3 regions of the Sodalis sp. RH20 genome follow, and region 1 is predicted to be linked to each of the others. Evidence: predicted binding sites of a transcription regulator. Region 1 holds the regulator's gene; each other region holds the start of a gene.

Region 1 (10,087 bases):
TACCAGGCAGGCAACCTGCCACAAGCTTAGGTGCATCACCGCCGCGGGCTTGGCCACGACGGATAAGGCTATTGTACACAAAACATACAGTAAAAACAGGATCTGTTGCGAGGCCAGCCGGCGCAGCAGAACCTTTTGCGCCACGCCGTAACAGACCCAGACCGTCGCCGCGCAAACCCCCAGGATCACCCCCAGGGTGTAGTCGGTCAGCCGGGTAAAGATCTCCAGCAGGCTGGTATTAAAAAACATCACCAGGCCGCTTATCAGCATCAACGCCCCGATAATCTGGGTGCCGCGCATGCGTTCCTTAAGGATCAGCACGCTGGCGAACATCATGCCCACCGGCGAAAGCTGGCCGATGACCTGCGACGCGGTCGGGCTAAGGTATTGCAGCGACGAACTGAAGAAAATAAAGTTGCCCAGCAAGCCCGCGGTGGCGATAACCAGCATCATCAGCCAGCGCCAGCGCAAAAACAGCGTTAATGACGGCAGTTGGCGACGCGGCGCCAGGATGACGGCCAGACCGATACCCGCCATGATGAAACGGTACCAGACCACGGTATACGGCTCCATGTCGGTGAGCACCTGTTTCATGGCGATGGGCAACGCCCCCCAGCACATTGCGGTGGTGAGCGCCAGCATGATGCCCACCCCTGCCTGCTGTCCCGCCTGCTGATTTGTCTTCATGAGTGTTTAACGCGAAACGTGGCCGGAAAGAAAAGTAAAAAGCCCCGCAAGAATTGCGGGGCTTTGCTCTGTTATCGGGACGTGTTGCCTGGGCCGGGCTATCGGAGCCGCGGCCAGCAAAAAACGGAAAATTTATTCAGCTGCTACGATGCTGACAAACTTGCGGTTTTTCGGTCCTTTAACTTCGAACTGGATTTTACCAGTAGCCAAAGCAAACAGAGTGTGGTCTTTACCGCAACCAACGTTGGTGCCGGGGTGGAATTTAGTTCCACGCTGGCGAACGATGATGCTGCCTGCTAAAACAGCTTCGCCGCCGAAGCGTTTGACGCCCAGGCGTTTACTTTCTGAGTCGCGACCGTTACGAGTCGAGCCGCCAGCCTTTTTGTGTGCCATGAGTGTGCTCCCCTGTTAGGCGCCGATACCGGTAATTTTCACGTCAGTGAACCACTGACGATGGCCTTGTTGCTTACGATAGTGCTTACGGCGACGAAATTTAACAATCGTCACTTTATCGCCACGACCATGGGCAACTACTTCAGCTTGAATCTTTCCGCCATTGACGAAAGGAACGCCGATCTGAATGTCATCACCGTTGGCAATCATCATCACCTGGTCGAATTCAACGGTTTCACCCGTTGCGATGTCCAGCTTTTCAAGGCGAACAGTCTGACCTTCGCTGACCCGGTGTTGTTTACCACCACTTTGGAAAACCGCGTACATAAAAAACTCCGCTTTCCGCGCACTCAACTTAGATTCGTCCACAGTGCGCTATAAATATTCACAATAGGGCGCGAATTCTACGCAAAAAAGCGCCCTATGACAAGTGCAGAATACATACAGGAGACGAAAAAAGCGCAGTTTCTTCACCGGCATTTATCTCTGGCATTTTTCAAGTACAATCAGTAACACAGTTTCTACCATCTGGCCCCATGAGCAGCGTTACTATCTAACGGTTAAAATAAAGCCTAAAGACAATAATGAACCTTGATCAAATTACAGAACTTACCGCACATGATATGGCGGACGTCAACGCGATTATCCTCGAGCAGTTGAACTCCGAAGTCGCGCTTATCAATCAGCTTGGCCACTACATCATCAGCGGCGGGGGCAAGCGCATCCGCCCGATGATAGCCGTGCTGGCGGCCAGGGCCTTGCATTACGACGGCAAAAAGCATGTGACCGTGGCGGCGCTGATTGAATTTATCCATACCGCCACCTTATTGCATGACGACGTGGTTGACGAATCCGATATGCGCCGGGGCAAGGCCACGGCCAACGCGGCGTTCGGCAATGCCGCCAGCGTCCTGGTGGGGGATTTTATCTACACGCGCGCCTTCCAGATGATGACCGGCCTGGAATCGCTGCGGGTCCTGGCGCTGATGTCGGAGGCGGTTAACGTCATTGCCGAAGGCGAAGTATTACAGTTAATGAACTGCAACGATCCCGATATCAGCATCGAGAGCTACATGCGGGTGATTTACAGCAAGACGGCCCGCCTGTTCGAGGCGGCGGCGCAATCTTCCGCCATTTTGGCCGGCGCCACCCCCGAGCAGGAAAACGCCCTGCGGGATTACGGCCGTTACCTGGGCACCGCCTTCCAGCTAATCGATGATCTGCTGGATTACGGCGCCGACGGCAAGACCCTGGGCAAAAACACCGGCGACGACCTGAATGAAGGCAAGCCCACCCTGCCGCTGCTGCATGCCATGCGCCACGGGGACGCGCGGCAGGCGGCGATGATCCGCGAGGCCATTATCCAGGGCAACGGCCGCCACCTGCTCGACGCGGTACTGGAAACCATGCATCAGTGCGGTTCCCTCGAGTACACCCGGCAGCGTGCGGAAGCGGAAGCGGATAACGCCATCACCTGCCTCGCCTGCCTGGAGCCGACCCCTTTTCGCCAGGCGCTGGAAAGCCTGGCGCACCTGGCGGTGCAACGGCAATTTTAGGAAACCGGCGGCCGATAGCGGGAAACCCGCCGGCAAATCCGTTCCCGGTGATTATCAGCGCTTGGGCGTCATGCCCAGGCGCGTCAGAAACCCCGTAATCCCCTCGCGCAACACCAGGCTGATGACCTCATCCCGTTCCTCCGGTTGAAATTGCTGATATATAGCCATCCAGGCCCCGAGAGGGTCTTTTTCCGGCGCCTTGCGCGCGGGATTGATCAGGTATTCGGCAACGGGCGTTTCCTGCATTTGCCGGCTGGTGAGCTCTTGTTGCACTTCGGCTGGTAAACTCTCAATGGCGAATTCCAGGCCTTTTCCCTGCACGCCCACGACCGGACGGCGGATCCAGTTTTCCCGCCGTGCCCGCGCGGTAATGCCTTGCCGGGTACCCGGAAGCTTGGCTACACCAATGAGTTCACAGGTCTTAAACCAGGCTTTTTTCATATCTTTTGCATTCCAAAAAGGGACGTCCATAGCAAAATTTGACATCATTGAGAAAATGGTGGAAAAACTTTAGGAAAAAATGTGCTATAAATTTTCCGGTGGCATAGTGAAATCAACTACGGGTTACTTACTTATGCTAATTAGTGCATTTACCTACCCTCAGTGAGCAGCAAGGGATTGAATATGTGTGAAAGGATAAAAGATTGGCACTCCGCCGATATCATTGCAGCGTTACGTAAACGCGGCACCACGCTTGCGGCCGTCTCTCGGGATGCAGGCTTGAGTTCGTCAACCCTGGCGAACGCCATGACCCGCCCATGGCCGAAAGGCGAATGGCTTATAGGGAATGCCTTGGGCATACACCCACTGGAAATCTGGCCCAGCCGTTACATTGATCCGAAGACGAATCAGTTGGTTGACAGAAAAAGCCTGATACGCTCCCGCTGACAGTAAACCAGGCCGGAATACGCCCCCGGGCGCGCCGGTCTTACCCTCCTACTCCCGATCGAGTCCCGCCAGGGATTCATCGGGATAATCCAGGCGTTTTAACAGGTTTAAAACGCCCTCCCTTAAAATAAACGACACCACGAAGTCGCGTTCCGCGCAGGAGAGCTGTCGGTGAATTTCCAGCCAGGTGGAAGAAGGTTCCTGCTGCGAGACCTTATATTCAGCAGTACCGGAACGGAGCGACAGCGTTTTTTTTACCGTGTCGGGCAGGCTTTGCCATGCATATTCCACAGCCTTGCCGCGTGCCCCTTCGCGTCGCCTTTTATGCCAGCCTTCTTCGCGCGCCCGCCGGTTCAGCCCTTGGCGCGTTTTAGGCAACCCACCGACGCCTATCAGTTCATGCGTGGCTATCCATTCCTTTTTTAGTGCCATCGTTTCCCTCCTTGTCTGGTAATAACTCTCGTTATCTCCATTCCGCAATACCTGTAAAACCCTTTTAACGCAGCGGTCTTACCCAGGCACGGTTCCGTTATAGGTTCGCTTTTGCAGTTTAGCCATTACGGCTTGCCGTTACGTCAATTACAACACAAAAAAAGCAGTAAGCGCTACAACGGATGTAAAAATGAGATCGTGGTTGGTTTTTATCCCATAAACTGAAAATAAACACTATTTATCAATAGAATAATTAAGTAAGGCAATTAACCTGGCGGCAGGAAAAACGCATTTTTAATTGCAGAAATCGCCGATAAGACATGCTGGTAAATGATGAAAAACATGTCCACATAAGCTGGGGTAAAATACGTTTAACCTGATGAAGAAGGGACCAAATGAAGGGGAAAGGGTCGGAGGCCGGCAGATGACCGGCGCGTCCCACCGCCGGCACGTGCGATGGCGATCGCTAACAGCCGCGGCCCAGGGTTCCGGGTCGCGGCGTACAGGCTACTGATTGATGAATTTTTCGCCCAGTTCGATATCTTTCTTCAGCACATCCTTCATCTGTTCCAGCGCCTGCTGTTCGAACGCGCTCAAGGTACCGATGGATTGACGTTCTTCCAGCCCTTGTCTGCCCAACAACAGCGGTTGGGCAAAGAAACGGGTAAATTCGCCGTCCCCTTCAACGTACGCGCATTCCACCACGCCGGCTTCACCCTGCATGGCGCGCACCAACGACAAGCCGAACCGCGCCGCCGCCTGGCCCATTGATAACGTGGCCGAACCGCCGCCGGCTTTCGCTTCCACGACCTCGGTGCCGGCATTCTGGATACGGCGGGTGAGATCGGCGATTTCCTGCTCGCTGAAGCTCACGCCTTTCACCTGTGACAATAAAGGCAGGATAGTGACGCCGGAATGGCCGCCAATCACACGCACTTCCACGTCCTCGGGCCGCAAGCCTTTCAGCTCGGCGACAAAAGTATTGGAACGGATGATATCCAGGGTAGTGACGCCGAAAAGCTTGCGTTTGTCATACACCCCGGCTTTCTTCAGCGCTTCAGCGGCAATCGCCACGGTGGTATTGACGGGATTGGTGATAATGCCGATTAACGCCGTGGGACAGGCTTTCGCCACCTGGTTGATCAGGTTGCGTACAATGCCCGCATTGACGTTAAACAGATCGGCGCGATCCATGCCGGGCTTACGCGCCACGCCGGCGGAAATAAGAACGATGTCCGCCCCTGCCAAGGCGGGGGTTGCGTCCTCGCCGCTAAAGCCCTTAATCTTGACCGCGGTGGGAATATGGCTGAGATCGACCGCCACGCCGGGCGTTACGGGGGCGATGTCATAAAGAGAGAGTTCTGAACCTGGAGGGAGCTGGGTTTTGAGCAACAGGGCAAGGGCCTGGCCTATGCCACCCGCTGCGCCGAGAACTGCGACTTTCATTCTAATCTCCTTATTATTATAGGAAAAATTAAATGCCGTCAAATCATCTGGTTATGATCATAGAGACATAAACGGGTAAAAACAAATCAGCGATCGCAAATTTGAGAATTGACGCATTAACTTCCCTTTTTTATCCCTATTAGCCGCCCGAATTCCCATGCCGGATGACCTCACCGGATAATGCCTGTCGCCGCCGTTCAATACCCGTGGTTAGCGTCCACACTACACCGACAGCAATGGTTAAAACAACATCAAATTAATAACATTCTCTTTACTTTTAACGGCCATGAAATATGGGAGCCCGGTCATGGTCGGTTTGAATAGATATTGCTAAGCTGATTGTTTTGCCGACTTAATTTGGCCATCCTGGCGGTGGCTGCGCATTGTTATTGCATAAAAATGCAAATTTATGCATAATTCGTCGTACAATACTGGCTACTGGTTTGGGAAAATATGCGCAACCACTTTAAACAAGAAGAACTGGTGAAAGCTTTTAAGGCCTTGCTTAAGGAAGAGAAATTCAGCTCCCAAGGTGAAATCGTTTTTGCATTGCAAGAACAGGGATTTGAAAATATTAACCAGTCCAAGGTATCAAGGATGCTGACTAAATTCGGCGCGGTAAGGACCCGCAACGCGAAGATGGAAATGGTCTATTGCCTGCCGGCGGAACTGGGCGTGCCCACCACCAGCAGTCCGCTGAAAAACCTGGTGCTGGATGTCGATCACAACGACGCGGTTATCGTTATCCATACCAGTCCCGGCGCCGCCCAGCTTATCGCGCGGCTGCTGGATTCCCTGGGTAAATCCGAAGGCATCCTGGGCACCATAGCCGGGGACGATACGATCTTTACCACCCCCGCCAAGGGTTTTAGCGTAAAGCAGCTTTACGAAGCCATCCTTATTCTGTTTGAACAGGAACTCTAAGCCGACGATCGGGCGCTTTATAACGCCAGCGCCTAACATTCGTGCTTTTCATCTCTTTTATGCCGCTGCAAAAGCGTCATCACGCCACAAATGATGCTGCCTTTGTGGCCCTAAGCCCCGCTAATATTCTCTCTAGGGTTTCACCGCGGCGGTTTCCACCGCCGGAAGCCGGCCAGACAGCACGTTTGGCTAAAAACCGCTATCTGATTGAAATTACAATTATTTAACATTAATTGTATATTATTCAACCACTTTTAATAGCTTTTTCTTATATCATGCGAAAGTACAGAAATAAAGTTTCATAATAAATTATGAGCAAACTACTAATACCTGCCGTTACTAGTGTATACTTTGTTTCGTGATGAACATCACGTTTTACATCCTGTTGTCAGCAATAAAGAACAGCATGAAGAACGTCAGTCAAAAGAATAGTAGAGGTATAAAACATGAAAATTAAAACCGCAGTATCACTGATGACCGTAATGTCAGCCTTATCTTTCGGCGCCTTCGCCGCAGAATCAATCTCGCAGGATCAGGCCAGCGGCTTGCATTCGTTCGGCACCGTAAGCGTAGGCGGGATCGCGGGTGCGCCTTCCGACATCCATCAGGCGCTGAATCAAGCTGCTCAAGCCAAAGGCGCAACGGCATACCACATCACGGAAGCCCGTGAAAATGATACCTGGCACGCCACGGCCGAGTTGTATAAATAAGCGCATGGATGGAGGGCACCGGCAGCGACTTGCCGCCGCGCCCTGGGCTGAATTGCTGAAAGCCGGCGGGTTCGTCAAGGCTTGAAACAATAATCAATAACGCAGTGCAGAAAGAGTTTACTCCAGAAGTCAAAGCGGTTATGCCGTCGTCGCCCTCAGTTATTCCTGTGTCCAGTAATAACCCAAGACGCGGACAGCCGATTCCCTCTCGTCGTCCTATCCGGCGAACCTTTTCCCCCGCTTGCGGGGGTTTTTTTTGGCTTGCGCACGGCGCCTACACCGCCAGGCCGGCTTTCAGGTTTAACTGCGCCAGCAGTTTTTCATGAATGCCGCCGAAGCCGCCGTTGCTCATCACCAGAATGTAATCGCCCGGTTGCGACGTCTTGACAATCATTTCCACCAGCGTATCGACATCGGCGCTCCAATGCGCCGGCTGTACGCACGCCTCCGCCACCTCGCTCACCTGCCAGGGAATATGCTGGGGCTGGAATAAAAATACCTCGTCGGCGCGGCCCAGCGAAGGCGCCAGCTCATTTTTATTCAAGCCCATTTTCATGGTGTTGGAGCGCGGTTCCAGCACCGCCAGAATACGCGCGGTACCGCCAACTTTACTGCGCAACGCGGCTAGGGTCGCCAGGATTGCCGTGGGATGGTGAGCGAAATCATCATAGAGTTTCACGCCGTTGGCAGTCCCTTTAAGCTCAAGACGACGGCGGGCATTGATAAAGGATCCCAACGCCCGGCAGGCATCGGCCGGCTGCACCCCCACGTGACGGGCGGCGGCAATCGCCATCAGGCCATTATGCATATTGTGCTCGCCCACCAGATCCCACTGCACGTCGCCCATCAGCTCGCCTTGCAGGAAGACCTGGAACCGGCTGGCGTCCGCCGCGCTTTTTTTCGCCCGCCAGCTGCCTTCCTCACCGACATATTCCTGCTCGCTCCAGCAGCCCATCGCCATCACCTGCTTCAGATGCGGGTCGTTATCGGGCAGGATGATTTTCCCTTTGCCGGGCACCAGCCTGACCAGATGGTGGAACTGTTTTTGGATGGCTTTCAGATCGTCAAAAATATCCGCATGATCGAACTCAAGGTTATTAAGAATCAGGGTGCGCGGGCAATAATGGACAAATTTGGAACGCTTATCAAAAAACGCACAATCGTATTCATCCGCTTCCACCACGAAAAACGCGCCGTCGCCTAAACGTGCGGAAACGGTAAAATTCCCCGGCACGCCGCCTATCACGAACCCCGGCTGATAGCCGCACTCCTCCAGGATCCAGGTTACCATGCCGGCGGTGGTGGTTTTGCCATGGGTGCCGGCCACCGCTATCACCCAACGCTGCTGCAGCACGCGATCGTGCAGCCACTGCGGGCCGGACATGTAAGGAATACCCCGCTCCAGTACCGCTTCCACACAGGGATTGCCGCGGCTCATCGCATTACCGATAATGACCAGTTCCGGCTCGGGCGTCAGCTGCGCCGGATCGTAACCCTTGATCAGCACAATGCCCTGATCCTGCAGCAGCGTGCTCATCGGGGGATAGACGTTATCATCGGACCCGGTCACTTCATGCCCCAACGCGCGCGCCAGCATCGCCAGCCCACCCATAAATGTGCCGCAGATCCCGAGAATGTGTATGCGCATAATTTTTCCATTTTTTAACACGAACTGCGGCTCATTCTACCGCTGCGGCCGACTGATATAAACGGATTTGATGATGTACTCGCATTCGTTTAAGCTAAACTGCATTACATACGTAAGCGGCAAATCGATGAGTGTTAGCTCTGTCAGGTTAACCGGACTGTTACTCGGTCAGTGAAATCGGTCAGTGAAATTGGTCAGTGAAAATCGATTGTACCGCTTTTCATCCTTAGCAACATGGTCATTCTTTGGATCCAGGGAAAGTGATATGAAAACGTTAGGCGAATTTATCGTAGAGAAACAGCACGAATTTCCACATGCCACCGGTGAACTTACCGCGTTACTCTCCGCGATAAAATTAGGGGCGAAGATCATTCACCGCGATATTAATACAGCGGGTTTGGTGGATATCCTCGGCACCAGCGGCGTATCCAATATCCAGGGCGAAGTGCAGATGAAACTCGACCTGTTTGCCAATGAAAAATTAAAAGCGGCGCTGAAGGCGCGCGGACAGGTAGCGGGCATTGCTTCCGAAGAAGAAGACGAAATCGTTATTTTTGACGGCGAGCGCTCCACCAGCGGCAAATATGTCGTGCTGATGGACCCGCTGGACGGCTCATCCAATATCGATGTCAACGTCTCGGTAGGCACGATATTTTCCATCTACCGCCGGGTCACGCCGGTGGGCACGCCGGTGACGCTCGAGGATTTCCTCCAGCCCGGCAGCAAGCAGGTCGCAGCGGGTTACGTAGTATACGGCTCGTCCACCATGCTGGTTTATACCACCGGCTGCGGGGTCCACGCTTTTACCTACGATCCTTCCATCGGCGTATTTTGCCTCTCCCACGAAAGCGTACGCTTCCCGGCCACCGGCAATATGTATTCCATTAACGAAGGCAACTACATCAAGTTCCCCAACGGCGTTAAAAAATACATCAAATACTGCCAGGAGATGGACGAGGCCACTCACCGCCCCTACACTTCCCGCTACATCGGCTCGCTGGTATCCGACTTCCACCGCAATTTGCTCAAGGGCGGCATCTACCTTTATCCCAGCACCGCCACGCATCCGCAGGGCAAACTGCGCCTGCTGTATGAATGCAACCCGGTCGCGTTCCTGGCCGAACAGGCCGGCGGCAAGGCCAGCGACGGCAAAAACCGCATCCTGGATATCGTGCCGCAACAGCTCCACCAGCGTTCGCCGTTCTTTGTCGGCACCGAATCCATGGTCAACGACGCTGAGCGCTTTATGCGCGATTTCCCCGACGAATAATAACCACGCCTCGCGGCACGGCAGGTCCGCTAACGCTGAACTCAACGCAGACGTGTTAAAGGGAGAGCGTGCCGATGGGGTCGAATCGGGCGTGGTGTTCCCGCCCGACCGAGGCCCCATGGCGCGGTAGGCC
Region 2 (10,087 bases), 2.1 Mb from region 1:
CGAGGCCTTGGCCACCAGCGGCACGGCGCTGGCGCCTTTTACAGGCGCGAAGGGAACCGGCCTGAAGAACACATAGGACGGATTCTCTTCCAGCAGTTGCCGCACCTCGGTCTCGCTGTGGCGCGAGGCCCACTGGCGAATCGCCTGCATCGACATATCCTCGCGCGCCACTTCGCCGCGATCGATCAATATCTTACCGATGCTGCGGTAGGCGTGTCCGTTTTTACCGCCATAGCCAAAAAAGGTGAGCGGCCGGCCGTCGCCGTAATCCACATAGCCGCTGCCCTGCACTTCCATCATAAAATTATCCATCAGCGAATTACTGTAGGCGATGGCCAGATTACGGCCGTCAAGCGCGCCCGCGTAGATGGCGGCGCGGTCGGGCAGGCGGTTCCTGCCCTTGGGCGGCATGCGGTACAGCGGATACTGAAATTCGCCCTGGGGCGTATAGCGGGCCTGAATCACCGGCGTGTAATAGCCGGTGAACTGTACATTGCCGTAATTATCCACCCCTTCCATCTGGTAGGCCTTGACGCCGAACTGGCTGAGCTGGCGGGTATCCGCGCCCGCCATGGCCCAGCGCTTGACGGCGTCGAAATTGGCGCTGTTGCGGCTATACAGGCCCGCGGCGGCGTATTGCGTTTCAGCCACCTGATCGGCGTAGTCCTTGGCATTAACCGGTCGCCCCTTGGCATTGGGTTCATTGACCAGCCCGAACGGCTGGGTAAGAAGACCATCTTTATACTGTTGTCCACGATCGGTGGGGCGCGACGAACAGCCGGCCAGAATGGCGAAAATCAGGCCAATGAAAAGATAGTGTGCCCATTGTTTGTTCATAACGTTCTCATGCCGGTTCCATTTGCCTATGTATCAACGGCGAACGATAGCAAAGGCGGTTCAATAGATAAATGCATTATTGCAAAAACAACCGTCTGTTTTGCTTATAAAACAGGCAAAAAAGCGCCTCTTTAAACAAAAATCATTATAGCAGGCGATTAATCGCAAAAAGGGGTTGCATCAAAGGCTGTCCGGAGTATAGTGCGCTTCCACGGACGCGGGGTGGAGCAGCCTGGTAGCTCGTCGGGCTCATAACCCGAAGGTCGTCGGTTCAAATCCGGCCCCCGCAACCAATTAAGCAGTAAAAGTCATACGTTAAGAAAAGAATTAAAAAAAAGAGTAAAAGAAGCAAGCATCTGACTGCTCACAGATGTAGTATATCGGACGCGGGGTGGAGCAGCCTGGTAGCTCGTCGGGCTCATAACCCGAAGGTCGTCGGTTCAAATCCGGCCCCCGCAACCACTTCTTGAAAAATGACAGGCTAAAGCGCTTAACCCACTCTAAGGTGGGTTTTTTGTTGTCTGCATTACGCAAAACGCGCCGCCTCACCGGCCCGAGATCACCCCACCCGCCGCAAAATACGCCTTGATGCCCGCCAGGATGGCGTGCGCCACCTGCTGCTGGAAATGCGTGGTGCGCAGGCGCCGCTCCTCTTCCACATTGCTGATAAACGCGGTCTCCACCAGGATGGAGGGAATATCGGGCGCCTTGAGCACCGCAAAACCTGCCTGATCCACGCTGCGTTTATGCAGGTGCGCGATTGTCCCCAGATGATGCAACACCGCCTTGCCGAATTTCAGGCTGTCGTTGATGGTGGCGGTCTGCACCAAATCAAACAGGGTATGATCCAGATAGCGGTCGCCGCTTTTGCCTACCCCGCCGATATCGTCCGCGGCGTTCTGGGTTTGCGCCAGGAAACGCGCGGCGGCGCTGGTGGCCCCTTTGGTGGACAGCGCGAACACCGACGCGCCGCGTGCCGCGCGGTTGGTAAACGCGTCGGCATGAATAGAGACGAACAGATCCGCGCGCTGTTTGCGCGCTTTCGCCACCCTGACCTTCAGCGGAATAAAGACATCCTCATTGCGCGTCATATAGACTTTCATATTGGACTCGCGGTCAATCAAGGCGCGCAGGTGGCGGGCAATCTTGAGCACCACATCCTTTTCGCGGGTGCGGAACTTGCCGATGGCGCCAGGATCCTCACCGCCATGGCCGGGGTCGAGCATGATGACAACCGGCCGGTCGCGCCCGGCTTTGCCGGCGCGCGGCGCCTGGGATTCGGGCGGCAGGCTGCGCGCCAGATCGCCCTGATTGTAGTCCTCCAGCAGCGCCAGCAGCGGATCGTCCTGCAGCGCGGAACGGCTGCCGGCCCGGGGATAGAGATCCATGATGAGACGATGTTTGAACCCGGCCACCGGCGGCAGGGCCAGGAAGCGCGCCTGGACCGGCTGCTTCAGTTCGATCACCATCCTGGCGGTGCGATCGTCAAACTGGCCGGCCCGTATCCGGCTGATGTAGGGGTCCTCTTCCCTGACCAATTGACCGGCGCCCTTCAGCACCGAATTAAGCTGGGCATCCTGGATATCCACCACCAGCCGGTCGGGATTGCCAAGGACAAACTGGCGATAGCGCAAGGGGGACTGGGATTCAAGCGTAATGCGGGTATAACTGGCCGCGGGCCAGATGCGCACGGCCACCACCAGCGGCGCCGCCATTCCGATGCGACTGAGCGTTAACAGCCAGGTGGCGGCGGTTGCCTGCAGCAGCCGCCTGCGCCCCTTATTATGATGTGAATCCGGCATATCGCCCCAGGATAAAAGCTAATATAATGAAAAAGCAGTCATTTTTTCGAATGGCAAAAACTTTAGCGAATCCGCCGGTATCTGTCATCCTTAAAAGGCTCTATGCTTAGTGCTTCGGGGTTTATTTTCGATTCTTTACAAACAAGAATGGGGAAAAATGCTGCTTGCCAATACCCTATTTATAGAATAAAAATACACAAAATCAGAATAATCATTCACAGAGGATTTGCCGTGAAGGAACGTAGTACTGAACTGGTCCAAGGCTTTCGTCACTCAGTTCCCTATATCAATGCCCATCGGGGCAAGACGTTTGTCGTCATGTTAGGCGGCGAAGCCATCGAACATGAAAACTTCGCCAACATCGTTAATGATATCGGCCTCCTTCACAGCCTGGGCATCCGCCTGGTGCTGGTCTACGGCGCACGGCCGCAAATCGACGCCAATCTGTCGGTGCACCACCTGGAACCTATTTACCACAAGCACACCCGCGTCACCGACGCGCCGACCCTTGAACTGGTCAAGCAGGCGGCCGGCCTGCTGCAGCTGGATATTACCGCGCGGCTGTCCATGAGCCTGAACAATACGCCGCTGCAGGGGGCGCATATTAATGTGGTCAGCGGCAATTTTATCATTGCCCAGCCGCTCGGGGTGGACGACGGGGTGGACTACTGCCACAGCGGCCGCATCCGCCGTATCGACGACGAGGCGATACATCGCCAGCTGGACAGCGGCGCTATCGTGCTGCTCGGCCCGGTGGCGGTGTCGGTAACCGGCGAGAGCTTTAACCTGACCTCGGAAGAAGTGGCCACCCAGCTGGCTATCAAACTGAAAGCGGAAAAGATTATCGGCTTTTGTTCTTCGCAAGGGGTGTGTGACGATAAGGGCGAGATAATATCCGAACTGTTTCCCAATGAGGCCCAGCTGCGTATCGACGCGCTGGAAAAAAAAGGCGATTACCATTCCGGCACGGTGCGCTTTTTGCGCGGCGCGGTGAAAGCCTGCCGCAGCGGCGTGCGCCGTTGCCATCTGATCAGCTATCAGGATGACGGCGCGCTGGTGCAGGAACTGTTCTCCCGCGAAGGCATCGGCACCCAGATCGTGATGGAAAGCGCGGAACAGGTGCGGCGCGCGACCATTAACGATATCGGCGGCATCCTGGAATTGATACGCCCGCTGGAGCAGCAGGGCATCCTGGTGCGCCGGTCCCGCGAACAGCTGGAAATGGAAATCGATAAATTCACTATTATCGAACGGGACAACCTGACCATTGCCTGCGCCGCCCTTTACCCCTTTCCGGAAGAACAGCTGGGGGAGATGGCCTGCGTGGCCGTGCATCCCGATTACCGCAGTTCGTCGCGCGGCGAAATGCTGTTGCAGCGCATTACGCAGCAGGCGCGCCAGATGGGGCTGAAAAAGCTGTTTGTACTGACGACGCGCAGCATTCACTGGTTCCAGGAGCGCGGTTTTACCCCGGCGGAAGTGGAAGTGCTGCCGCAGCAGAAGCAGGCGCTGTATAACTACCATCGCCGTTCAAAAATCCTGGTGGCGGACCTCACCGGCCAGTAACCGGGCTGCGCCGGCGAGCATTCCCGGGACGCCCGCCGGCTACCGCGTGCGCCGGCAAGCCTGCCGGCGGCCTACCCCTTTAACAGCAATTCCCGCAGGCCGCTGCGCCGCTCGGTCGGCGTGGCGATGGCCTGGCTTATCACCTCGTCGTTGGCATAGACCGACAGCCGCTCGCGGGCGCGGGTAATGGCCGTATAGACCAGCTCGCGGGTTAGCACCGGCAGAAACTGGTTGGGCAGCACCAGCGCCGTATGGATAAACTCCGACCCCTGGGATTTATGCACCGTCATGGCAAAAGCGGTTTCATGATCGGGCAGACGGCTTAGCGGCACCGCCTTGATGGTGCCGTCAGGCAGCGGGAAGCAGACCCGCAGCGCAGACTGCGCATCCGGCAGCATAATACCGATATCGCCGTTATACAGTCCAAGGGACGGCGCATTGCGGGTGATCATCAGCGGCCGTCCCGCATACCCCCTGCCGGCGGCATCCGCCTGGCGCTTAATCAACCCCGCCTGGGCCAGCGCCTGTTCAATCCGCGCGTTAAGGCCGGCGACGCCGAAAGGCCCTTCGCGCAGCGCGCACAGCAGGCGGTAGCGGTCAAATGCCGCTAACACCGCGCCTGCCCCGGCGCCGTCCCGCACCAGCCGCAGGTAATCACGATAGCCCGCCACGCACCCGTCGAGCAGGCGCAGATAGTCTTCGCCGTCGCGCACCGGCGCGTAGGCCACGTCCTCATCACGCCCGGCTTTCAGCAACGCCAGCGCCCCCCGGCCATCGCCGTTGTTAACGGTATTGGCCAGACGGCCGATGCCGGATCCCGCGTCAAAGCGGTAGCTTTTACGCAGCAGGCACAGGCTGTCCCCCGTCTGGTGTCCCGCCACGGGCGTGCCCGCCGGCACCTCGCAGCCGGTAAGCCGCCGCAGCTGCGCATTACGCCCGGGACTATAGCCGTTCTCCGCCAGAAAGCAGATGTCGCCCAGCACCGCCCCCGCTTCCACCGACGCCAGTTGGCAACGATCGCCTAAAAAAACCACCCGCGCCTGCGGCGGCAGCGCGGCGATCAGGCTGGCCATCATCGGCAGATCGACCATCGAGGCTTCGTCGACAATCAGGATATCCACATGCAGCGGATTATCCTGATGGTAACGCATGCGCTGGCTGTTGGGCTGCGCGCCCAGCAGCCGGTGCAGCGTCACGGCTTCCGCGGGGAACAGCCGCCGCTGCCGTTCGTCAAGGCCGAGCGCCGCCAGCGCCGCGCCAAGGGACTCGCTCAGGCGCGCCGCCGCTTTCCCGGTGGGCGCCGCCAGCTGGATACGCAGACGGGCATCGCCGCCCAGCACCACCATGGCGGCCAGCATTTTCGCCACCGTCGAGGTTTTACCGGTGCCCGGGCCGCCGGAAATCAGCGCCACCGGATGGGTGATAGCCACCGCCGCCGCCACTTTTTGCCAGTCCACCGCATCGGCGCCGGCCGGGAAAAACCGGTCCAGCACCCGCCTGATAAGCGCTTCATCCCCAGCGGGCATGGGCCGGATGGCGTTAAAAAAATGCGCGACCCGCCGTTCATTTTGCCACATGCGCTGCAAATACAACCGGCCCTGATCTAATACCAGGGGGGTGGGCCTGGAACCGTCGCTGACCGCCGGCGACGCGTTCAGCAAACGCGGCCACTCGTCCGGCGAGGGCTTGCCGGCAAGGCGCCAGGCATGCTCGGCCAGCTGCGGATGCCGGCCGTTGAACAGGCCGCCGGGCTGCAATAGCGTCAACGGCAGGCAAACATGTCCGGCGCCGGCGTCGGCGCTCAGGCAAGCGCAAGCCAGCAGCAGGGCCGGCTCATCCGCGCTCGCCAGCATGCGGGCAAACTGGATATCCAGCGGCCGCCAAAGCCGCAGTAATTGCGCCTGCTCGATCACAACGTCCATTAAATCGCCTTATCCTCGCTGGTGACCGCCGCGCCCTGGCTGAATAATGTATCCAGCCCGTCAATCAGGGCCGGTTCAGGGCGGCAGTAAAATATGCCGTTGCCGGGATTATCGGCCGCGACGCCGCGCAGGAACAGATAAAAGACTCCGCCAAAATGGCGGCGATAATCATAATCCGCCAGGCGATGGCGCAGGTAACGGTGCAACGCCAGGGTATAAAGCTGGTATTGCAGATCGTAGCGATGCTCCGCCATGGCCTGCGCCATCGCCTCGGGCGTATAGGCGGCATCGTCTTCGCCCAGCCAGTTGGATTTGTAGTCCAGCAGGTAATAACGGTCCTGCCAGCAAAATACCAGGTCGATAAACCCCTTCAGCATTCCCCGCACCTGGGGAAAATCCAGCGGCGGGCAGCGCGCGGACAACGGATCGTAGCGTTTGCACAGCATATCCAGCGCGCCGGCGGTCACCGTGGCGTCGATCGGCAGATAGAACTGCAGCTCCGCCTGTTTCCGCCCCGGCGCCAGTCGGGAGAGCGTAATGCCGGAGGCGCCGAGCGGCGCGTTTAATACCCGGTCCATCCACTGCCCGATAACCGGTCGCCAAATGTCGCTGATGCCGTTTTGCGCCAGTTGCCCACTGAGCCAATCCTCATCAAGCGGCCGGGTAAAATCGAGCGATTCAAACAGGGCGTGCAGGAAGGTGCCGGGGGAGGCGCCGCGCGCAAAGGTATGGGGCGACAGCTCGGGTTCGGCGTCCTGACGGCGTTCGCCCACCGCGTCGACGTCCAGCCGGGGCAGCAGTTCCATCAGCCCCGGTCCGCCGCCGTGCTGTTGCAGGCCGGAATAGCTGGTGACGCGCCAATTGTCCTGCGCGCGCGGCTGAAAGCGCCGGGCGGCGAGGCTATGCCGCGCCGTCACGGCCGGTTGCCAGGGGTGCCCCTGCGGCTGGGTAATCACGTCCAGGGCGATATCCGCTGCGCACAGTTGCTCAAGCCGCGCCCGCAGGACGGCGCCGCCGCCGGGCTCGCCCTGCTGTATCAGGTAGCCCAACGCGCTTTGATGCACATCGGTATCGCCGTTTTTGGCACGGGTGCCGCGAAACAGCGGCGCGATACCGATGCAACATTGATAAATGGAACGGGTCAGCGCCACGTACAGCAGGCGCAGGTCTTCCGCCAACCGCTCTTCCTCCGCGAGCGCGAGGCTCTCCTCGGAGGCCGCCAGATCCAGCCAGGCCTGGAAATCACTGCGGTCATGGAACAAGGGGCGCTTTTGCAGCCGGAAATCGGCGACAAACGGCAGGAATACCAGGGGAAATTCCAATCCCTTGGACTTATGCACCGTGGTGATCTTCACCAGATGGCGGTCGCTTTCCAGCCTCAGCTGCTGGTTATCGGCCTGGGTGTTGGGCTGTTCAATCTGCAACGCCAGCCAGCGCACCAGCGCGTGTTCGTTATCCAGCTGCGCCGAGGCTTCCTGCAGCAGTTCGGCCAGATGCAGCAGATCGGTCAGCCTGCGTTCGCCATTAACGCTGGCCAGTAGGTTCTCCGCTATCTGATGGGCAATCATCACCTGGCGCAGCATCGGCAGCACACCGCGTTGCCGCCACAGCTGGCGATACCCGGCGAACTCATCCACCAGCGCGTCCCAGGCCTGGCCGTTGTGGTTGACGGCATCGATATCCTGGGCGTCTAGCCCCATCAGGCTGGTGGCCAGGGCGCAGCGCAGGGCGTTATCCTGGCCCGGGATCAGGATTGCCTGCAACAACCACAGCAGCTCGCGCGCCTCCGGCGTTTCATAAACGCTGTCACGATTGGACAGGTAAACCGCGGGGATCGACAATGCGCTTAACGCGTCGCGCACCAGGGAGGCTTCATTACGGTTACGCACCAGCACCGTCATGTCCGAGGCCTGCAGCGCCTCGCGTCCCTTGCGGCCGTTAAGCCAGGCGCGCCCGTCCCGGCCGGCGGTCAGCAGGTCGCTGATGGCGGCGGCGCACTGGCGCGCCATTAAATGTTGGTACTCACTTACACCGGTTCCGTCCCCCGCCAGCAGCCAGACCCGCAGCGCCGGCTGCGGCGCCTGGTCGACCATCAGCGATAGCGCGTCGTTTTCCGGGGCGGCGGCGACCGGCAAAAAGGGAATTTGCGCAAAAATAAAGGGGTTTGCGAGCGATTGGAACAGGCGGTTCACCGCGCCGATCATGGGCGGCGAGGAGCGCCAGTTGGTGCCGAGAGTATAGTGGGCGCTAACTTCGCTGCGGGCGCGCATATAGGTAAAAATATCCGCGCCGCGAAAAGCATAAATCGCCTGTTTGGGATCGCCAATCAATACCAGGCCGCAGGCCGGCTGCCCGCCATAGAGGCGGCGGAAAATGCGGTATTGCTGGGGGTCGGTATCCTGGAATTCGTCAATCATCGCCACCGGATAGCGCGCGCGCACCGACTGCGCCAGGGCGTCACCGCCCTCGCCCCGCAGCGCCTCGTCAAAACGGCTAAGCAGATCGTCAAAGCCCAGTTCACCGCGCCGGCGCTTTTCGAGTTGCAGCGCGAGGCGCATTTCATCCAGCGCCAGCACAAAAATCAGCTCGCGCAGCGTCAACGCCTCCTGGAAAAACCGGTCGATTTCGTCGAACAGGGCATGTTCGGGCGGGCTGCCCTTGATGGTTTTGGCGCGCAGTACCGATTGGCGGAAGCGTTCAAGCTCTTTTGGCACCGCATAATCATCGGTTGGCGCGGCGGCCCAGGCTGACATTTTATCCAGCCACACAGGCAGGTTCTTGCTGCTGTATGAGCGCTTATCGACGCCTGAGTCGCCCACCAGGGCCGGCAACAAACCGGCGGATTGGCGCCATGACCGCTTAAGGGCGTCGATGCGGGCGATAATGCGCTCATGCCGCGCCAGGATGGACTCGGTTTTATCCGGCGGATTGCGCACCACCGGCGCCTCGCCCTGCATATAAGGCAGCAATTCAGCCAACAGTTTTTCCGGACCGTCCCATTCCTGGTGTATGGCCTGGGCGATGGCGTAAGGCAGCGGGTAGCAATGGCGGCGCCAAAAGTCGGCGCAGACCTGGCGTCTGAGCGCCGATTCGTCTTCCACCAGGGTTTGCTGGAACAACATACCCGACTCAACGGTATTCTGGCCGAGCATGCGCTGGCAAAAGCCATGAATGGTATAAATCGCCGCTTCATCCATCTGCCGTTCGGCCGCCAGCAGTAAACGGGCGGCATGCTCCGTATCGGCGACCTGGGCCAGCAGTTCCTGAAACAGGTCGTCCTTGCCGGGTTCACTCAGGGCAGGACCACGCACGCAGGCCAGCCGCAGGCGGTGGATATTCTCCCGGATGCGTCCCCGCAGTTCCTCGGTGGCCGCCTCGGTAAAGGTCACCACCAGGATTTCTTCCACGCTGAGCGGGCGCTGATAAGCCGCCTGCTGGCCCAGCCCCAGCAGCAGGCGGAGATAAAGCGCCGCCAGCGTGTAGGTTTTCCCGGTACCCGCCGACGCCTCGATAAGGCTTGCGCCCTGCAACGGCAACGTCAGCGGATTAAGTATCTGCGCGGTCAAGGATGCTGTTTTCCTCTATTGATGAGCAAGTACGGGTAACGTCCTTTGCAGCGCCGAGGCGTTGGGATAAAGCTGCCAGCCCGCGGGCGCGGCATATTCCGCCGGAGCGTGGCCGTCGCCGCTGCCGCCAATCTGGGATAATAGCGCCAGCCCGGTCGGCGCAATTACCGCCTGATGGAAAAAATCAGCCAGCTGCGCGAGCGTCATCTGCCGCAGCGCCGCCACTACTTTAGCACGGGTATCGAAAGACAGGTTATCGCGCTCGATGTCATCGGTATATTGTCCCACTTCTTCGGCCAGCGTCTGCGGCTGCTGTAGCAATTGGCTGATAATGCCTTGCTTATACTGCTCGAAATCCGCGGGCGCCATAGCGCGCAGCCGCCGTTCCGCCTCG
Region 3 (10,087 bases), 510 kb from region 1:
GGTGCGGCCGTACTTCAGGTCGCCCACCAGGGCCACGTTAAGGTTATTCAGCCGTCCCTGGGTTTCCTGAATGGTAAACAGGTCAAGCAGGGTCTGGGTCGGGTGCTGGTTGGCGCCGTCGCCGGCGTTGAGGATGGGCACGCCGCCGGAAAATTCGGTGGCGAGCCGGGCGGCCCCTTCCTGCGGATGGCGCATGACGATGGCGTCGACGTAGGTGCTGATAACCGAAATAGTGTCCGCCAGGGTTTCGCCCTTTTTGCCCAGGGAGGTATTGCCGGCGTCGGAGAACCCGACCACCGAGGCGCCCAGGCGGTGGATGGCGGTTTCAAACGACAGCCTGGTACGGGTGGAGGCTTCAAAAAAACAGCTGGCCACCACTTTATGTTTCAACAGCTCCGGTTGCGGACGGGCTTTCAGGCCGGCTGCGGTGCGCAGTACCAGCTCCAGCTCCTCGCGGTTCAGGTCATTAATGGAAATGATGTGTTTTTGATAAAGGGGGTTAGCCATGTATGTCCTCCTTACGGGTGTCGTTGACGCCGGCCTTGCGCAAGTGTAGATCGCGGTCCGGGATAGCGCGCAAAAAAAAGCCCCTCAACGAGGGGCCTGATACGGATAGATAAAAACGGGCAACGGGAGCAGCAACGGCAGCTGGCCGCCTGCGGGCAGGCGGCGGCAGTCATAGGCAGCAAAAATCACGCAGCTGTTCATTGATCCTCCCGGCAAATTGCCCGGAATTATACGCGCGTGCCGGCACACTTCAAGGGCCAAGACGCCGATATTTATGAATAAGCAAACGATTGGCTTGCTAATCAAAATAAGTGTTAAATAACTCTCTTTTTTCGCGCGCAATCTGATTTATAATGAAACGATATTTCATTTTAAGGAAAAATTATGATCACCGGTAATATCCATCATCTCGATCTCGTGCCTTATCTGCCCGCCAAGCTGCGTGACGCCATCGACTATGTCAAACAACACATTACCAGCGAGACGCCGCTGGGTAAGCATGATATCGACGGCGACCGGGTATTTGTGCTGATCTCCAACGACAGCACCGATCTGCTGGAAAAGCGCCGCGCCGAGTTCCACGCTAAATATCTCGATATCCAGATCGTGCTGGACGGCGTGGAAGGCATGACCTTCAGCAACCTGCCGGCGGGCAAGACCGATACCGACTGGCTGGCGGATAAGGATATTGCCTTCCTGGCCGCGGGCGAGCAGGAAAAACAGTTTGTGATGCAGGCGGGCGACTTTGTGGTGTATTACCCCGGCGAAGTGCATAAACCGCTGTGCGCGGTCGGCGCGCCGGCCCATGTGCGCAAAGCGGTGGTGAAAATCGACACCGCCCTGGTTCGCTGAACAGATAGTACGCCGGCTTATTCCCGCGCGAGCGTTGCCACCATCACCGCTTTGATGGTGTGCAACCGGTTCTCCGCCTGATCGAATACCAGGCTGTGCGCCGATTCAAACACCTCGTCGGTCACTTCCATGCCGCCGGCCAGGCCATATTGTTCGGCCATTTGTTTGCCTACGCCGGTCTGGTCGTCATGGAACGCGGGCAGGCAGTGCAGAAATTTCACCTCTGGGTTGCCGGTCAGCCGGAGCATCGCCATATTGACCTGGTAGGGACGCAGCAGGGCGATACGCTCTCCCCACAGGGCTTTCTCCTCGCCCATGGAAACCCAAACGTCGGTGTAGATAAAATCCACCTCGCGCACGCCCGCCGCGATATCCTCGGTCAGGGTAATATTGCCGCCGCGCTGTTGCGCCAGTTCGCGGCAATGGGCCACCAGCCGCTTATCCGGCCAACAGGCGCTGGGGGCGACCAGGCGTAAATCCAGGCCGGTCAGCGCCGCCGCTTCCAGCATGCTGTTGCCCATATTGTTGCGGGCGTCCCCCACGTAGGCGAACGCCATCTGCGCGAAGGTTTTCTGCGGCAGGTGTTCCTGCATGGTCAGCAGATCGGCCAGTAACTGGGTAGGGTGGAACTCGGTGGTTAACCCGTTCCACACCGGCACGCCGGCATGGCGCGCCAGTGTCTCGACGATCTCCTGGCCATAGCCGCGGTATTGAATGCCGTCGTAAAGCCGGCCCAGGACCCGGGCGGTATCCTTAATGGATTCCTTATGTCCGATCTGGCTGCCGCTCGGGCCGAGATAGGTGACGCGCGCGCCCTGATCGAATGCGGCGACTTCGAAAGAGCAGCGGGTGCGGGTCGAGTCTTTTTCGAAGATGAGCGCGATATTTTTACCCGCCAGGCGCGGCGTTTCCCGCCCGGACTGTTTTTCCCGCTTCAGGCTGGCGGCCAGGGCCAGTAATTCATGGATCTCGGCGGGCGTGAAATCCAATAACTTCAGGAAATGACGGTGATAGAACTGGCTCATATGCGGCGTTCTCCGGTCTTAATCAATTGTAAATTGAATTTAAATTCACTTTATATGTATGAATATTCAATTTCAAGTGTTGATATCAATTCTTTCATGTTTAAGCTGGAGCCTTACCCCCGGCTGTGGGAAAATAGGTTCCTAACAGGCCGACCGACGCATTGAGGATTGAGGGCATGGCACATCAATTTCTGGAAGAGCAGCGTGACGAAACGCGTTTGATAATCGAAGAGCTGCTGGAAGATGGCAGCGATCCGGAAGCGCTTTACACCATCGAACACCATCTGTCCGCCGAGAATTTCGATACGCTGGAAAAAGCCGCGGTCGAAGCCTTCAAGCTGGGTTATGAAGTCACCGATGCCGAAGAGCTGGAAGTGGAAGACGGCTCCGTGCTGATGTGCTGCGACGCCGTCAGCGAAATCGCGCTGAACGCGGAACTTATCGACACCCAGGTCGAACAGCTGTTTACCCTGGCCGAGCGCCTGGGCGTCAACTATGACGGCTGGGGCACGTATTTTGAAGACGGCGAAGACGACGAAGACGACGAAGCGGATGAGGACGGCGAAGAGGGGATTGACGGCTCGGCCCCGCCGGCGCGCGGCCTTCTGGATCAGGACGACAACGGCACCCGCCACTAAGGCCATACGCGCCGTCAGATCAAAGGCTTAAGCATCGTGACTTCGCAATCCACATGTCCGGTGTGGCCCATCGGCCCGGCGATATGCCCAAACCCCAGCCGTTCATACAGCGCTATGGCCCGGGTCAGGGTGGCGGTGGTTTCCAGGTAACAGTGGGTAAACCCCTGCCCGCGGGCAAAGTCCAGCGCCTTAAGCGCCAGCTCATGGGCCAGGCCGCGCCCGCGCAGGACCGATAAAAAATACATCTTCTGCAGTTCACATATCCCCACATCCGCGCCGGCCAGCGGGGCAATGCCGCCGCCGCCGGCAATCCTGCCTTCAAACTCAATCACCCAGTACGCGCTGCGCGGCTGGCTGTAGAGCTGGTACAGATTATCCAGGTTCGGGTCGGAGACGGTATAGCCTTTATCCGCCGTCAGGCCGAACTCGGCCGATACCTGGCGAATGACGTCGGCAATGGCATGGTTATCTTCCGGCGTAATGGGGCGCACCAGAATATTGACTGAAGTAGCTGTGGACATCGTCATTACCCAAAAAAGAAAAAAGACACTAAGCGTTCTGGATTTATTGTTATGAGTAATAGCATCGCGCGGGCGGCGGATGCAAATAAATTAAACGGCGGTTAAACTTTTGTCGATTGCCGGCAAACCTCCACACGCGCTGAAAGCGGGTGTGCCGGGCCGGGAACCGAGCGAGCGCCCACGTCTTTGCACGACGGCGCGGACGTTGGCACGCGCTTATGGCTCACCTCCGTGTGAGCCATAAGCGCGCGTCTATGTCGCCAGGGACGATTTACGCTCGCCCTCATGCCCGCGGGCATGGCCTGACCGGCAAACGCCCGCGGGTGACGCTTTCGTTGTCAGCTATAAATTGGCGATGGTCGCCTGCTGCTCCAGCAGCTTGGCCTTGGCGTCGGCATAACCCGCCAGTTTTTCCCGCTCTTTCGCCACCACCGCTTCCGGCGCGCGGGCGACAAAACCTTCGTTGGACAGCTTGCTCTCGATGCGCCCGATCTCGGTATCGATTTTCAGCACTTCGTTGGCCAGCCGGTCCAGCTCCAGGGCTTTGTCGATAATGCCCGCCATCGGGATCAGCAGTTCGCCTTCCTCCACCAGCTTGACGATGGAGACCGGGCCTTTCTCGCCGTCCGCCAGGATATCCAGGCTCTGCAGCCGCGCCAGCGTCTGGATAAAGCTCTTGTTATCCGCAATCCGCCGGCGGGTCAGCGCCGTGGCGCCGCGCACCAGGACATCCAGCGGTTTGCCGGGGGCGATATTCATCTCGCTGCGAATGGTGCGCACGGCGATAACCAGCTGTTTAATCCATTCCACGTCCGCCAGCGCCTGCGTATCGTCAAGCGTGGCGTCAAACTGCGGGAAGGCTTGCAGCATCAGCGTATCGTCGGTAATGCCCTTGAGCACTTTCACCCGCTGCCAGATGGTTTCGGTAATAAACGGCACTATGGGATGCGCCAGGCGCAGCAGGCCTTCCAGCACCTCCACCAGGGTATGGCGGGTGCCGCGCAATTCGGCCTCGGCGCCGCCGGTCATGACCGGTTTGGTCAGCTCAAGATACCAGTCGCAGAACTGGTTCCAGGTAAAGTCATAGAGGATATTGGCCGCCATATCGAAGCGGTAGCCGTCAAGCGCGTCGCGATAGGCTTTTACCGTACGGTTGAATTCCGCCAGGATCCAGCGGTCCGCCAGCGACAGGCTCATCTCGCCGCCATGCTGGCCGCAATCCTGGTCCTCGGTGTTCATCAGCACAAAGCGGCTGGCGTTCCACAGCTTATTACAAAAGTTGCGATAGCCTTCCAGGCGCTTCATATCCCAGTTGATATCGCGCCCGGTGGACGCCAGCGCCGCCAGGGTAAAGCGCAGCGCGTCTGTGCCGTGCGGCTCGATGCCGTTGGGGAACTGCTTTTCGGTGCGCTTGCGGATTTTGTCCGCCAGCTGCGGCTGCATCATATTGCCGGTGCGCTTTTCGATAAGCGCCGGCAGCGAGATGCCGTCCACCATGTCCAGCGGGTCGATAACGTTGCCTTTGGATTTCGACATCTTCTGGCCTTCGTCGTCGCGGATAAGGCCGGTCATATACACGGTCTTGAACGGCACCTGCGCACGCCCCTGTTCATCCTTGACGAAATGCATGGTCAGCATGATCATGCGGGCGATCCAGAAGAAGATAATATCAAACCCGCTCACCAGCACGCTGGTGGGGTGGAAGGTCTTCAGCGCCTCGGTCGGCTCCGGCCAGCCCAGGGTGGAGAAGGTCCATAGGCCGGAGGAGAACCAGGTATCCAGCACGTCCTCGTCCTGGCGCAGCGCCACCGAGGCGTCAAGGCCGTTTTCGCGGCGCACCTCGGCCTCGTCGCGTCCGACATAGACCTTGCCGGCGGCGTCGTACCAGGCCGGGATGCGATGTCCCCACCACAGCTGGCGGGAAATACACCAGTCCTGAATATCGCGCATCCAGCTGAAATACATATTTTCATACTGCTTCGGCACGAACCGGATAGCGTCGTTTTCCACCGCCTCGATGGCCACCTTGGCCAGCGGCGCGGTACGCACATACCACTGATCGGTCAGCATGGGTTCAATCACCACGCCGCCGCGATCGCCGTAAGGCACGGTCAGGGCATGGGGTTTGATTTCATCAAGCAGGCCCAGGGCGTCGAAGGCGGCGACCACCGCCTTGCGGGCGGCAAAACGCTCAAGGGAGCGGAATTCGGCCGGGATCTCGCCGCTCCAGGCGTCGCTGGCCTCGCCCAGGGTGTCGAACACTTCCGCCTGTTCGCGGATATCGCCGTCCAGGGTCAGGATATTGATCATCGGCAGGCCGTGGCGCTTGCCGACCTCATAGTCGTTAAAGTCATGGGCCGGGGTGATCTTCACGCAGCCGGTGCCCTTGGTCATATCGGCATGCTCGTCGCCGAGGATGGGGATGCGGCGGCCGACCAGCGGCAACAGGACGAATTTGCCGATCAGGTCTTTATAGCGCGGGTCCGCGGGGTTCACCGCCACGCCGGTATCGCCCAGCATGGTTTCCGGACGGGTGGTGGCCACCACCAGGTAGTCCCGGCCGTCCGCGGTCCTGGCGCCGTCGGCCAGCGGGTAGCGCAGGTGCCACATGGATCCCTGTGATTCGCGGTTTTCCACCTCCAGATCGGAAATGGCGGTGCGCAGCTTGGGATCCCAGTTCACCAGGCGTTTGCCGCGGTAAATCAAATCCTGCTTGAACAGCTGGACGAACACTTCCTTCACCGCCTCGGACAGCCCGGCGTCCATGGTAAAGCGCTCGCGCTCCCAATCCACCGAGGCGCCCAGGCGGCGCATCTGGCGGGTAATGGTGCCGCCGGATTCCGCCTTCCACTGCCAGATTTTTTCGATAAAGGCGTCGCGGCCGTAATCGTGGCGGGTCTTGCCCTCTTCGGCGGCGATTTTACGCTCCACCACCATCTGCGTGGCGATGCCCGCGTGATCGGTCCCCACCTGCCACAGGGTGTTTTTACCCTGCATGCGCTGGTAACGCACGATAATGTCCATAATGGTCTGCTGAAAGGCATGACCCATATGCAGGCTGCCGGTCACGTTCGGCGGCGGGATCATGATGCAGAAGCTTTCTTTGCTGGTATCGTTATGCGGCTTGAAATAGCCCTGTTTTTCCCAGTGCTCGTACAGCGGCTGCTCGATATCGTGCGGGTTATATGTCTTTTCCATTATGCGTCGTATTTCACTGCGTTGGCGGCGTGGCCGTGGTCAATTGGAAGCCGACGCTGCGATAGGCTTTATACCGGTCGCGCGCCAACTGTTTTAATGCGTCTTCGTCCGGGACGAAGTCTATCACTTCATGGAAAGCGGAGGCAAAATCCGCGCACTGCGGCAGCAGGCTTATCAGCAGCTCGCGCGGCGCATTGCCGCGGCGCTTGGGCCAGCACAGCTCCACCGGCGCGCCATAGCGCGGCCCCTCGCCCGCCAGGTTATGGGGAACAAAGGCGGCCGGGTCCCGCTGCCATAGGGCTTCGTCCAGCCTCAGTGCCTGCTCCTCGTCGTCACAGGCTATCAGCACCCTTTTACCGGCGCGCCAGTGGAGCGCCGCCAGATCGCAGGCCAGCCGCTCCATGGGGCTAAGCCCTTCCTGGAGATCCTGCCGGTCGAGAAGATAAAAGGTTGCGTTTTTCATGTACCGTTTTAGTCAAGCCTGAGGGGGAGAACGGAAAAATAACGGGCGGCCTGGGCCGCCCGGACAAGTTTACCTTTTTTAGGCCTACTCGTCACCGTTGAGACCGGAGCGATTGAGCAGAAACTGCGCCAGCATGGAGACCGGACGCCCGGTGGCGCCCTTGGCCTTGCCAGAACGCCAGGCGGTGCCTGCGATATCCAGATGCGCCCAGCTGTATTTGCGGGCGAAACGGGACAGGAAGCAGCCGGCGGTAATGGCGCCGCCCGGCCGCCCGCCGATATTGGCCATATCGGCGAAATTGGACTCCAGCTGCTCCTGGAACTCATCTCCCAGCGGCAGGCGCCAGGCGCGGTCGCCCGACTGCTCGGCGGCGGCGATAAGCTCGTGGGCCAGCGGATTATGGTTGGACATCAGCCCGGTCAAGTGATGGCCCAGGGCGATAACGCAGGCGCCGGTCAGGGTGGCGACGTCAATCACCAGTTCGGGGTCGAAACGCTCGACATAGGTCAGCGCGTCGCACAGCACCAGCCGCCCCTCGGCGTCGGTGTTCAGCACTTCCACCGTCTGGCCGGACAGGGTGGTCAACACATCGCCGGGACGGAAGGATCGCCCGTCGACCATATTTTCGCATCCCGCCAGCACGCCCACCAGGTTCAGCGGCAGGCTCAGCTCCAGCGCCATGCGCATCACGCCGTACACGGTGGCGGCGCCGCACATATCGTATTTCATCTCGTCCATGCTGTCGGCGGGCTTGATGGAGATGCCGCCGGCATCAAAGGTCAAGCCTTTGCCCACCAGCACGATCGGACGCGCTTCCGGATCCGGATTGCCCTTATATTCGATAACCGACATCAGGGATTCGTTTTGCGAGCCCTGGCCGACCGCCAGATAGGCGTTCATGCCCAGCTCTTTCATCTGCTGCTCGCCGATAACGCGGGTGGTGGTGGTCTTGCCGTACTTATCCGCCAGCTGGCGCGCCTGGGATGCCAGGTAGGCCGGATTGCAGATATTGGGCGGCATATTGCCCAGGTCCTTCGCGGCCTTGATGCCGGAGGCGATGGCCAGTCCATGCTGGATGGCGCGCTCGCCGCCGGTAAGCTCGCGGCGGGTGGGCACGTTAAACACCATCTTACGCAGCGGCCGGCGCGGTTCGGCCTTATTGCTTTTCAGCTGGTCGAAGGTATAAAGCGACTCTTTGGAGGTTTCCACCGCCTGGCGCACTTTCCAGTAGGTGTTACGCCCCTTGACATGCAGTTCGGTCAAAAAGCAGACGGCTTCCATTGATCCGGTGTCATTCAGCGTATTAATGGTTTTCTGGATCACCTGCTTGTACTGGCGCTCATCCAGCTCGCGTTCCTTGCCGCATCCGATAAGCAGGATACGCTCGGAAAGCACATTGGGAACATGGTGCAGCAGCAATGTCTGGCCCACCTTCCCTTCCAGTTCGCCGCGGCGCAGTAAGGCACTGATATAACCATCGCTGATTTTGTCGAGCTGTTCGGCAATCGGCGACAGACGGCGCGGTTCGAAGACGCCGACGACAATACAGGCACTGCGTTGTTTTTCCGGGCTACCGCTTTTTACACTGAACTCCATGCACTCTCCTGAATCTTAAAGACAAAGACGGCCAACCGGGATAAAATATTTCATTCCCTATCGTATCCCCCGCCTTTGCATTAACTCTTATGTGTTAATCTGAACGACGCAAAGGACGTTATTCCGGCAATAATCAGTGCGTTCTCATAGCACAGCCGAACGCTTAATGTTGTTATACTCTATCTGGCGATAAAGGTGACTAATTGATACGCATTAATAGTGCATTAGCGAAGAAATTATCGATTTTCCTGCAAAAAGACAAGTTTTCACAGGCGAAATAAGCGTGATCATCATTAGATATCTGGTTCGGGAAACCTTTAAAAGCCAGCTGGCCATCCTGTTTATCCTGCTGCTGATTTTTTTCTGTCAGAAGCTGGTGCGGGTCCTGGGCGCGGCGGTAGACGGCGATATCCCGACAAACCTGGTGTTATCCCTGCTCGGTTTAGGCGTGCCGGAAATGGCGCAGTTGATTCTTCCCCTTAGCCTGTTCCTTGGGTTACTGATGACCCTGAGCCGGTTGTATGCCGAAAGCGAAATAACCGTCATGCACGCATGCGGGCTGGGCAAGAGCGTACTGATCAAGGCGGCGCTGCTGTTAAGCGTGCTGACGGCGTTATTCGCGGCCGCCAATGTCATCTGGCTGTCGCCCTGGTCGTCCCGGCACCAGGACGAGGTGCTGGCGGAGGCCAAGGCCAACCCCAGCATGGCGGCCATGGTGGGCGGGCAGTTCCAGGCGGCGCAAAACGGCAACTCCGTCCTCTTTGTCGGCAACGTCAAAGGGCAGGAATTCCAGAACGTCTTCCTCGCGCAGCTGCGCCCGCATGGTAACTCGCGCCCCTCGGTGGTGGTGGCGGACCAGGGCCATATGACCCAGCGTCCCGACGGCTCGCAGGTGGTTAACCTCAATAAAGGCACCCGCTACGAGGGCACCGCGCTGCTGCGTGATTTTCGCATTACCGATTTTACCCAGTACCAGGCGGTCATCGGCCACCAGGCGGTATCGGTGAACAACAACGACGCCGAGCAGATGACCCTGCAGGCCCTGTGGCAATCCAGCCAGCCGGAAGCGCGCGCGGAGCTGCAGTGGCGCCTTACCCTTATCATATCGGTGTTTATCATGGCTATCATGGTGGTGCCGCTCAGCGCGGTCAACCCGCGCCAGGGCAGGGTATTAAGCATGCTGCCCGCAATGCTGCTGTACCTGGTGTTCTTTTTGCTGCAAAGCTCGCTGCGCTCCAACGGCGCCAAGGGCAAGCTTGATCCGGTGATATGGATGTGGCTGGTCAA

The links. Region 1 encodes ArgR, which controls arginine synthesis, uptake and breakdown. Its sites were predicted from a motif close to ANTGAATAAAAATACANT; they were not measured.
Region 2: a site for ArgR is predicted at 2,821-2,838, ahead of argA (amino-acid N-acetyltransferase). Genes of this name have one in related genera too.
Region 3: a site for ArgR is predicted at 2,417-2,434, ahead of argF (ornithine carbamoyltransferase). Genes of this name have one in related genera too.

What each region holds. Positions count from the first base shown of each region.
Region 1 covers NZ_CP178733.1:3,819,442-3,829,528, forward strand. Annotated here, with positions in the region: gene ACL2XM_RS17580 (DMT family transporter) at 1-687, opposite strand, end outside; gene rpmA (50S ribosomal protein L27) at 820-1,080, opposite strand; gene rplU (50S ribosomal protein L21) at 1,096-1,407, opposite strand; gene ispB (octaprenyl diphosphate synthase) at 1,665-2,636, shown strand; gene ACL2XM_RS17600 (DNA-binding protein) at 2,691-3,077, opposite strand; gene ACL2XM_RS17605 (helix-turn-helix domain-containing protein) at 3,261-3,524, shown strand; gene ACL2XM_RS17610 (DNA-binding protein) at 3,573-3,956, opposite strand; gene mdh (malate dehydrogenase) at 4,464-5,402, opposite strand; gene argR (transcriptional regulator ArgR) at 5,856-6,326, shown strand; gene yhcN (peroxide/acid stress response protein YhcN) at 6,773-7,036, shown strand; gene mpl (UDP-N-acetylmuramate:L-alanyl-gamma-D-glutamyl-meso-diaminopimelate ligase) at 7,311-8,684, opposite strand; gene fbp (class 1 fructose-bisphosphatase) at 8,950-9,954, shown strand.
Region 2 covers NZ_CP178733.1:5,896,915-5,907,001, reverse strand. Annotated here, with positions in the region: gene mltA (murein transglycosylase A) at 1-837, opposite strand, end outside; tRNA gene ACL2XM_RS26980 (tRNA-Met) at 1,054-1,130, shown strand; tRNA gene ACL2XM_RS26975 (tRNA-Met) at 1,223-1,299, shown strand; gene amiC (N-acetylmuramoyl-L-alanine amidase AmiC) at 1,383-2,639, opposite strand; gene argA (amino-acid N-acetyltransferase) at 2,871-4,205, shown strand; gene recD (exodeoxyribonuclease V subunit alpha) at 4,277-6,127, opposite strand; gene recB (exodeoxyribonuclease V subunit beta) at 6,127-9,693, opposite strand; gene ptrA (pitrilysin) at 9,709-10,087, opposite strand, start outside.
Region 3 covers NZ_CP178733.1:4,332,577-4,342,663, reverse strand. Annotated here, with positions in the region: gene pyrB (aspartate carbamoyltransferase) at 1-507, opposite strand, end outside; gene ACL2XM_RS19845 (YhcH/YjgK/YiaL family protein) at 892-1,359, shown strand; gene argF (ornithine carbamoyltransferase) at 1,377-2,384, opposite strand; gene rraB (ribonuclease E inhibitor RraB) at 2,561-3,022, shown strand; gene ACL2XM_RS19830 (GNAT family N-acetyltransferase) at 3,037-3,543, opposite strand; gene ACL2XM_RS19825 (valine--tRNA ligase) at 3,886-6,741, opposite strand; gene ACL2XM_RS19820 (DNA polymerase III subunit chi) at 6,755-7,204, opposite strand; gene pepA (leucyl aminopeptidase) at 7,289-8,800, opposite strand; gene lptF (LPS export ABC transporter permease LptF) at 9,084-10,087, shown strand, end outside.